2 linked regions of the Flavivirga eckloniae genome follow. The protein of the gene in region 1 interacts with the protein of each later gene in a pairwise test. Links are inferred from orthologs where the notes say so. Each region holds a gene or a part of one and is shown on either strand. Other genes may lie near its edges.

Region 1 (5,278 bases):
TTAAAGAATCCTAGGCTTAGTCTAACACCTAATGTTGTTCTAAAACCACCTGCATTAAAATCTAGGCTTATAGGGTCTGTTACTGGTATAACAGTTGGAATGTTATCGTATTGCAACTCGTAAGTACCTAACATTTTTAATGTTGAACTACCTCCGGTATATCCAAGTCCTCCATAAATATTAATAACTGGAAAGTTTAATGAACCTATGGCTTGAAATGTATATGAGTTTAATTTGAACTCTGCATTTTGGTTCTGTCCAGGTATAGTGTTACCGTCAATACCATAATCTAAGTTCATAGTAGTAAATGCTCCTAATAATGAAACGTGTAATGGCAATTTGTCTAAGGGACCAAAAATGCTGGTTATTTCTTTTTTAAGACCTACCCCGAAAAGGCTAGTTTTTACATCGTCGCTCCCTACTTTAGGAACGGCACGTAACATAACATCAAATTTATAAGGCAATCCTACACCCACCTGTATGGTTGGCGTTGGTACGGCTCCTAAAGGCAAATCATCATTTATACCTTCGGGCATTTGAAAAGATGCTGTTACTACTTGGCCTTGAACGGTTCCGTCAACATTTAACATAACACCATCGCCTGAACCAGCTACTGTTGGAGTTAAAGTAGATCCCGGTGCGTTTATACTCGTTAATCCCAAACTTGCAATATCAAATAATTCATCTTTTGATGGAACCATTGAAGCGTTTAGACCAATTGTAATATCGAAACCTAATTTTTTATGGGCTTTGGCAGTATGATACCATCCACTATTCATGCCATAAATCAACCCTTTCATTGCAGGACTGATATAAGCTGCTGTTAATTTGTTTGCGTCATCTCTAGCTGCAAGTAAAATACTTTCAAGTTCTTGCGAACGAGATACATGAGTTACTAAAAATAGTAAACATAATAAGGTTATTTTTTTCATCCTTTTATTAAATTTGGTTGAAACAAAAGTATAAAAAAAACTACGCAAAACAACTTTTTGTCGAAAAAAAATGCATTTGAACGATATTTCTATCAGAAAATGAAGGCAAATACTAATAGATATCTGGGTTGTACCCTATTATTATTTCTCTTAAAAAACGTATAATTTAGATTGCTTTGTTGAATAAACCTGATTATAAATCTGGGGGTTCTCTTTTGGAAGTAAGCCATGTTCATATAACGCTAAGGTTTGATCTGTTTGCTTTTAAAACGAAACAAGAGGTCTAAAATTACTTTTAGACCTCTTGTTTTTTAGGCTTATTCCTTATATTCAAGTTATAAACCAAACTCTTTATTACTAATCTACAAAGCCTTCTTAGGCATCTATATTTGCGTAGATAGCATTCTTTTCAATAAAATCTCTACGTGGTGGCACTTCGTCTCCCATAAGCATAGAGAAAATTCTATCGGCTTCGGTACCATTATCGATCTGTACTAAACGCATGGTTCTAAATTCCGGATTCATGGTAGTATCCCAAAGTTGTTCGGCGTTCATCTCTCCAAGACCTTTATATCGTTGAATTTTAGAATTCTCTCCAAATTCTGAAATAATTCCATCACGCTCTTTATCTGTCCATGCATATTGTTTTTTAGCACCTTTCTTTACTAAATATAAAGGTGGAGTAGCAATATAAACATGACCGTTTTCTATTAACTCCTTCATATATCTAAAGAAGAAGGTTAAAATTAAGGTTGCGATGTGACTACCATCAATATCGGCATCACACATAATAACAATTTTGTGATAACGTAATTTTGATAAGTTAAGCGCTTTACTATCCTCTTCTGTACCAATAGTTACTCCCAGTGCCGTGAAAATGTTTTTTATCTCTTCATTTTCGAACACTTTATGCTGCATAGCTTTCTCAACATTCAAAATCTTACCACGAAGTGGCAAAATAGCTTGAAAGGCACGATCTCTACCTTGTTTTGCAGTTCCACCTGCCGAATCTCCCTCTACAAGGAATACTTCACATTTAGTAGGGTCCTGCTCTGAACAATCTGATAGTTTTCCAGGCAACCCTCCTATAGACATCACCGTTTTACGCTGTACCATTTCACGGGCTTTTTGAGCCGCATGTCTTGCTTGTGCAGCTAAAATCACCTTTTGAACGATCGTTTTCGCATCGTCTGGGTGCTCTTCTAAATAATCGGTTAACATTTCTGAAACCGCTTGACTAACACTTGCAGATACTTCCCTGTTTCCTAACTTGGTTTTGGTTTGTCCTTCAAACTGAGGTTCTGCAACCTTTACCGAAACAATTGCTGTTAGACCTTCTCGGAAATCGTCTCCAGAAATATCAAACTTTAGTTTTTCTAACATACCAGATTCGTCGGCATACTTTTTTAGTGTATGGGTTAAACCTCTACGAAAACCTGATAAATGTGTTCCTCCTTCGTGTGTATTAATATTATTTACATAAGAATGTAAGTTTTCTGCATACGATGTATTATAAACCATCGCTACCTCAACTGGCACATCATTCTTTTCTCCTTCAAAGGCTATAACATCTTTCATTAAAGGTTCTCTGGTTGCATCCAGATATTTTATAAATTCCTTTAGCCCTTCTTCAGAATAAAATGTTTCTCCTTCGTATTCGCCATTTTCAGTTTTAGTTCTCTTATCTACTAAATGTACAGTAATACCTTTATTTAAATAAGCTAACTCACGCAGTCTACTTGCTAACGTATCGTAGCTATATTCTAAAGTCTGGGTAAAAATAGTAGAATCTGGCTTAAAGGTAACCGTAGTTCCGCGTTTATCGGTATCTCCAATGGTTTTAACAGGATACAAGGTTTTTCCACGCTCATACTCTTGTTCGTAAACCTTTCCTCCTCTATAAACAGTTGCTTTTAAATGTTCCGATAGGGCATTTACACAACTTACACCAACACCGTGCAATCCTCCAGATACTTTATAAGAATCCTTATCAAATTTACCTCCTGCTCCAATTTTAGTCATTACAACTTCAAGAGCAGAAACCCCTTCTTTTTTATGTAAATCTACAGGGATACCACGTCCATCATCTTCAGTGGTTATAGAATTATCCTCATTAATCGTCACGGTAATGTTGTTACAATGACCTGCTAACGCTTCATCTATAGAGTTATCTACAACTTCGTATACCAAATGATGTAAACCACGTACGCCAACATCACCAATATACATGGACGGACGCATACGTACATGCTCCATACCTTCTAAAGCCTGAATACTATCTGCCGAATATTGATTTTTATTTTCTTCGCTCATAAAATTTTTGTCTTTATATTTGATTTCAAATCATAAAAAAATGATGCAAAGGCATCATTGTTTGGTTACTAACAAATATACAAAATCATCCCCCCTTTAAAAAGCATTTCTGAGACTTTATACAATAATTATCAACAATTGTTAATTTCTTAAAAATGCCTTAAATCGCATGAAAAGCACCTTAAATTAGATTTTAGCTTATTTTCTTCTTTTGAATCCCGCATAAAAACATAAAGCCCTTTAAAAGCGATATTCTGAATTAACACCAAGATCTTTTTAATCGTATAAATAAAAAAAACGACCTATTTTTAACAAAAAAAGACGTCAATAATATGACAGCTTTTAAAACTAGTTTACAAGTTTAAGATCACTTTTTATTAACCACTAGTTTTTTGTGTTGAACACAGCGTTTTGGGTATTATTTATAATAGAAAACTCCATGTCTTAATAATTTTGCATCCATTCGGTTTAATGCATGTAACCGCGTTAGCTAAAGACATATTTCCTGTGATTTGTCTATCAAATAGCTTTCTTGCCATAGCAAAAAGATGGCTCACAAGCAAAATCATGTTAAGTTATCGCTATTAGGGCTTAAAACTTTATCAAAAACAGACAACCTAGTTTCTCTTTTAAACCCCAAAAAAGGCCAAACACCTCCAAAAGGGCATTTCGTTATTAGTCTATAGCTGTAAAGTTTTAATGAAAATTAAGGTTCATAAAAAAAGCTGCTCGTATTCGAGCAGCCATAAAAGCCCAGTAAAAGAAAACCTACTTAAATTACAATTACTAGCTTTTTTTGTGTTTAAACTTAAGGATTTACAATAATAAGTATGACACAAAATAAGGTTACTTAATTAAATATAATTATTGGTTAAATTAGCTTAATCAATCTCTCCGTTCGAAAAGCTTTATATAAAAACCAACTACTCCTGTTTTAAACAAAATCATTCTGAAATCCTGCATGTGCCAAATCAATAGAAGTATCTACCCCTAAAAGACTTTGGGTATTTAAACTTAAAAAAGATGAAAATAATAAAGTTAAGCTAAAAGTGTAAACTTGCTTCATTAGTTAAATATTCAATTGTTTATGTTTCATTTTTAATGTTTGCCAACGGTAAATTGTATGATCAGTGATTACCAAACTGTTTTACTCATAATAATTCAGTTTTAAAATTTTGCCAAAAATATAAACTCTCAGACCATTACTTCACTCCAAAAAGACCAACATATCCCGAAAAGACCAATAGCCTATAATTTTTAAATTTTAGATACAAACTACACTCACAACACCCAATACTATTTCTAACTTAATTACTCGACGCAATTACAACGATATTACATTGAATGTCAAAAACTTAAACACATCTAAAGGGTTGAATCTTCCGTCTGTACTCAAGACAGGCTAAAGTCTAAACCTATTAAATTTGTAGATTTTAATGACCTTTCGACTTTAGTTTATGCATTGTCGAGGTACTCAAGGCGACAAGTAACATTTTTAGTGCATTTATCGTTAAAGTTAGACTGTTTTTAAATCGAGTTAAATTAAAACTGGTATAAACCGCTTCAAGCAAAAAAAGCTACCAAAAACGGCAGCTTTTAAAATTAATAAATAGGGCGGACTACTTTCTAACGAGTAGTTTCTTTGTATGGACTACAGTATGTCAGGTATCTTTAACAATATAAAACCCATTACTTAAACTATTTTATTAAAATTACAAGGAACTACATAAAGGTTTTTACAACCTGCCGTAATTAATTATAATTTGATAAGGGCCAGAAAACATTGAGCTAACATTTAACCACCTTATTGGGGTTGGGGCACATGTTAAATGCAAGCTCGTTTTCTAGCGGGGCATTGATTTTTAATATTGTTATACCTTTTATTTTTCATACATCTTCCGTCTGATATGAAGAAAGACTATTATCGGGTACATTGGAATCGGTTTTAAACAACAATAAAGTATTAAACATACTATTGACTATTGTTAATGGTGTATCAGGATCAACAGCCATACCTACATCATTCATAGTGA
Region 2 (4,269 bases), 980 kb from region 1 along the record:
GCAATTAAGTAATAATACTTTGATTTAGCCTTAGCGTCCATAGCATCCATAAGTGCTTCCGCTTGTTTTAATGCCGATTTAGCCTCAGCATATTTTTCGCCTCTTATAGCTTTATCGGCCGTTTTCAATTCCTTCTTTTGCGCAAATGTCAAAGTACTTATTGAAAAGGTTAAAGCTATTAATAACTGTGTTCTCATTTTATGAATTTATTATTTATTAATTTTCTGTGTTATCATTATCACCTTCAGTATTATCAAGAGTTGTGCCACCCTCAACATTTTCATTGGTATCGTTAACAGTTTCAACATCTTCAACGTCATCTTCTTCATGCATCACCTTTGCTACAGCTGCAATAGAATCTTTTCCTTTTAAATTGATTAACTTAACCCCTTGGGTAGCTCTACCCATAACTCTTAGGTTCTCAACAGCTAAACGTATAGCGATACCAGATTTATTAATAATCATTAAATCATCATTATCTGTTACACTTTTAATAGCTACCAGGTTTCCTGTTTTTTCTGTAATGGAAATGGTTTTAACCCCTTTTCCTCCTCTATTTGTAATTCTATATACTGGTTCTCCGTCTTCTGGATCGTCAATGTAAGTTCGCTTACCATAACCATTTTCAGAAACCACAAGTACAGACTCTTCTTTTGGATTTTCTATAGTTACCATGCCGATAACTTCATCTTTATCGTGAGCCAATCTTATACCTCTAACTCCAGAGGCACCACGACCCATTGGTCTTGTTTTGGCTTCTTCAAAACGAATAGCTTTTCCAGATTTTAATGCTAACATAACCTGACTAGTACCAGTAGTTAATTTAGCTTCTAAAAGTACATCGTCTTCTTTAATAGTAATAGCATTAATACCATTGGTTCTTGGTCTTGAATACTGTTCTAAAGATGTTTTCTTAACTTGACCGTTTTTAGTTGCCATTATGACATAATGACTATTAATATAGTCTTCATCCTTTAAGTCTTGAGTACAAATGAAGGCCATTACCTTATCATCTTGCTCAATATTTATCAAGTTTTGAATAGCTCTTCCTTTGGATGTTTTACTACCTTCTGGGATTTCATAAACACGCATCCAGAAACATTTTCCTTTTTGAGTGAAGAACAACATGTATTGATGGTTCGTACCTACAAATAAGTGTTCTAAGAAATCCTCATTTCGGGTCGTTGATGCTTTTTGACCAACCCCGCCTCTATTTTGTGTTTTATATTCTGTTAGCGATGTACGTTTAATATAACCTGCATGCGAAATGGTAATAACCACTTTCTCATCTGGAATCATATCTTCAATACTTAAATCACCTCCAGCATACTCGATGGTAGAACGACGCTCATCACCGTACTTTTCCCTAACAACTTCCAGTTCTTCCTTAATAATATCCATTCTGCGCTCTTTTTTAGCCAAGATATCCTTAAGGTCTTCGATTGTTTTCATTATTTCTTCGTACTCCGAACGTAATTTGTCTTGTTCCAGTCCTGTTAATTGGCGTAAACGCATTTCAACTATAGCCTTGGCCTGAATCTCGGAAAGCTCGAAACGTTTTATTAAGTTCTCTCTGGCTTCATCGGCATTGGAAGACCCTCTAATTATAGAGATAACTTCATCAATATTATCTGAAGCAATAATTAAACCTTCTAAAATATGAGCACGCTCTTCTGCTTTTCGTAACTCGTATGTTGTTCTTCTTACAACAACCTCATGCCTGTGCTCTACAAAATAGTGGATGAGATCTTTTAGGTTTAACAATTGCGGACGTCCATTAACCAACGCAATGTTATTCACACTAAATGAGGACTGTAAAGCAGTATACTTAAACAGTTTGTTTAATACAATATTCGGAATTGCATCACGCTTTAAAACGTATACTATACGCATACCATTTCTATCAGATTCATCACGAATCGTCGCAATACCTTCTAACTTTTTGTCGTTTACTAAATCGGCAGTCTTTTTAATCATGTCTGCCTTATTGACTTGGTAAGGGATCTCATCAACTATAATACACTCACGCCCATTTACTTCCTCAATATTTGCTTTAGCACGCATAACGATGCGTCCACGACCTGTATGAAAAGCCTCTTTTACACCATCATACCCATAAATGGTTCCCCCTGTTGGAAAATCAGGAGCTTTAATAAGTGTAATTAGCTCATCTATTTCTATATCGTTATTATCTATATAAGCAATGGTACCATTAACGACTTCGGTTAAATTGTGCGGTGGCATATTGGTTGCCATACCTACAGCAATACCAGAAGCACCATTAACTAATAAACCTGGAATACGTGTTGGCAACACAGTTGGCTCCTGTAACGTATCATCAAAGTTTAATTTATGATCTACTGTTTCTTTTTCAATATCTGCCAACATATCCTCAGATATTTTGCGCATACGTGCTTCTGTATAACGCATGGCCGCCGGACTATCGCCATCTATAGAACCAAAGTTACCTTGACCATCAACGAGCATATAACGTAAACTCCATTCTTGAGCCATACGCACCATAGCATCGTAAACAGACGTATCACCATGTGGATGGTACTTACCTAAAACTTCTCCAACTATTCTTGCGGACTTTTTATGTGCAGAATTTGCTCTAACTCCTAGTTCATGCATACCATATAGTACACGTCTGTGAACTGGTTTTAAACCATCTCTTACATCTGGCAAAGCACGTGACACAATGACCGACATTGAATAATCAATGTAAGCCGATTTCATCTCATCCTCAATATTAATAGGGATCAATTTTTCTCCTTCTGTCATAAATAATTTAATTAAGTTTTATATGTGTATTTCACAACATGCTAATATAAGTATTTCAATAGTCATGACAGGTGTTTCTATACTTTTTTTCATGTTTTTTATTAACAATTGTATATGCTTTTTTAGTTAATAAGTATCACTTAAAAAATTTTGATTTTATAAACTTTTTTTCGTCAATTAGCAGCTTAACAGATCATTTAAGGTATAGTTTTTGCCTTTAGTTAAATGTTTTAGTATTTTTAATGCAGAAAGGACACGATTATGGATGATAATTTTTCCCCCAGAGTAAAAGATGTAATTGCATATAGCAAAGAAGAAGCATTGCGTTTAGGTCATGATTTTATTGGCACTGAACACTTAATGCTTGGGCTTCTGCGAGATGGTAGCGGTAAAGCAATTAATATATTAAACGCCTTAGATATTGATTTAAATCATTTAAGGCGCAAAGTTGAAATATTAAGTCCTGCTAACCCTAACATAGCTGTAACTTCCAATCAAAAAAAGAACTTACACCTTACCAGGCAGGCAGAACGCGCTTTAAAAACCACATTTTTAGAAGCTAAGCTTTTTCAAAGTACTTCTATTAATACAGCGCATTTATTGCTCTGTATTTTAAGAAATGAAAACGACCCTACCACCAAGCTTTTAAATAAACTAAAGGTTGATTACGATAACGTTAAAGAACAATTTAAACTTATGATAACAAACGACAATAATTATATAGAACCAAAGTCCGAATCTTTTCAAGATGACGATATGAATCCAGAGGACGATGCTTCAAAAGACAATATTTTTAATGCACCAACCGGAAAAACGAACAAAAAATCCAAAACACCTGTTTTAGATAATTTTGGACGCGATTTAACAGCCCTGGCAGAAGAAGGTAAACTTGATCCTGTTGTTGGTCGTGAAAAGGAAATACAGCGTGTTTCCCAAATTTTAAGTAGACGTAAAAAGAACAACCCGCTTTTAATTGGTGAACCTGGTGTTGGTAAATCTGCCATTGCTGAAGGTTTAGCACTAAGAATTGTAAAGCGAAAAGTATCACGTATATTGTTTAATAAACGAGTTGTAACTTTAGATTTGGCCAGCTTAGTAGCAGGAACAAAATATAGAGGTCAATTTGAAGAGCGTATGAAAGCCGTAATGAACGAGCTTGAGAAGAACGACGATGTTATCCTTTTTATTGACGAGATACACACCATAGTTGGCGCCGGTGGAGCTACGGGAAGTTTAGATGCTTCCAATATGTTTAAACCTGCCCTAGCCCGTGGTGAAATTCAATGTATTGGTGCCACAACTTTAGATGAGTACAGACAATATATTGAAAAAGACGGTGCTTTAGAGCGTCGTTTCCAAAAAGTCATTGTAGAACCAACTTCTGTTGAAGAAACTATAGAAATACTTAATAATATAAAAGGAAAGTACGAAGAACATCACAATGTTGATTATACACCTGAAGCTATTGAAGCTTGTGTTAAATTA

The links. The genes of interacting proteins can lie anywhere in the genome.
Region 2: the proteins of gyrB (region 1) and gyrA interact in binary tests that used the Escherichia coli proteins (3 or more experiments, as listed by UniProt). The link is inferred for Flavivirga eckloniae from one-to-one orthologs.

Annotation. Positions count from the first base shown.
Region 1 is NZ_CP025791.1:4,230,052-4,235,329, reverse strand. The notes cover bases 777-3,744. They hold gyrB (DNA topoisomerase (ATP-hydrolyzing) subunit B), read right to left. Parts: upstream 3,246-3,744; coding sequence 1,308-3,245; downstream 777-1,307. Other genes in these bases: C1H87_RS17585 (DUF6588 family protein), read right to left, coding at 777-932. Also shown: more of C1H87_RS17585, read right to left, coding at 1-776; C1H87_RS23670 (hypothetical protein), read right to left, coding at 4,180-4,311; C1H87_RS23360 (hypothetical protein), read right to left, coding at 5,133-5,273. UniProt on the Escherichia coli protein: DNA gyrase negatively supercoils closed circular double-stranded DNA in an ATP-dependent manner to maintain chromosomes in an underwound state.
Region 2 is NZ_CP025791.1:5,214,996-5,219,264, reverse strand. The notes cover bases 1-3,114. They hold gyrA (DNA gyrase subunit A), read right to left. Parts: upstream 2,785-3,114; coding sequence 217-2,784; downstream 1-216. Other genes in these bases: C1H87_RS21585 (ATP-dependent Clp protease ATP-binding subunit), read left to right, coding at 3,046-3,114; C1H87_RS21595 (tetratricopeptide repeat protein), read right to left, coding at 1-197. In the rest of the region: more of C1H87_RS21585, read left to right, coding at 3,115-4,269. UniProt on the Escherichia coli protein: A type II topoisomerase that negatively supercoils closed circular double-stranded (ds) DNA in an ATP-dependent manner to maintain chromosomes in an underwound state.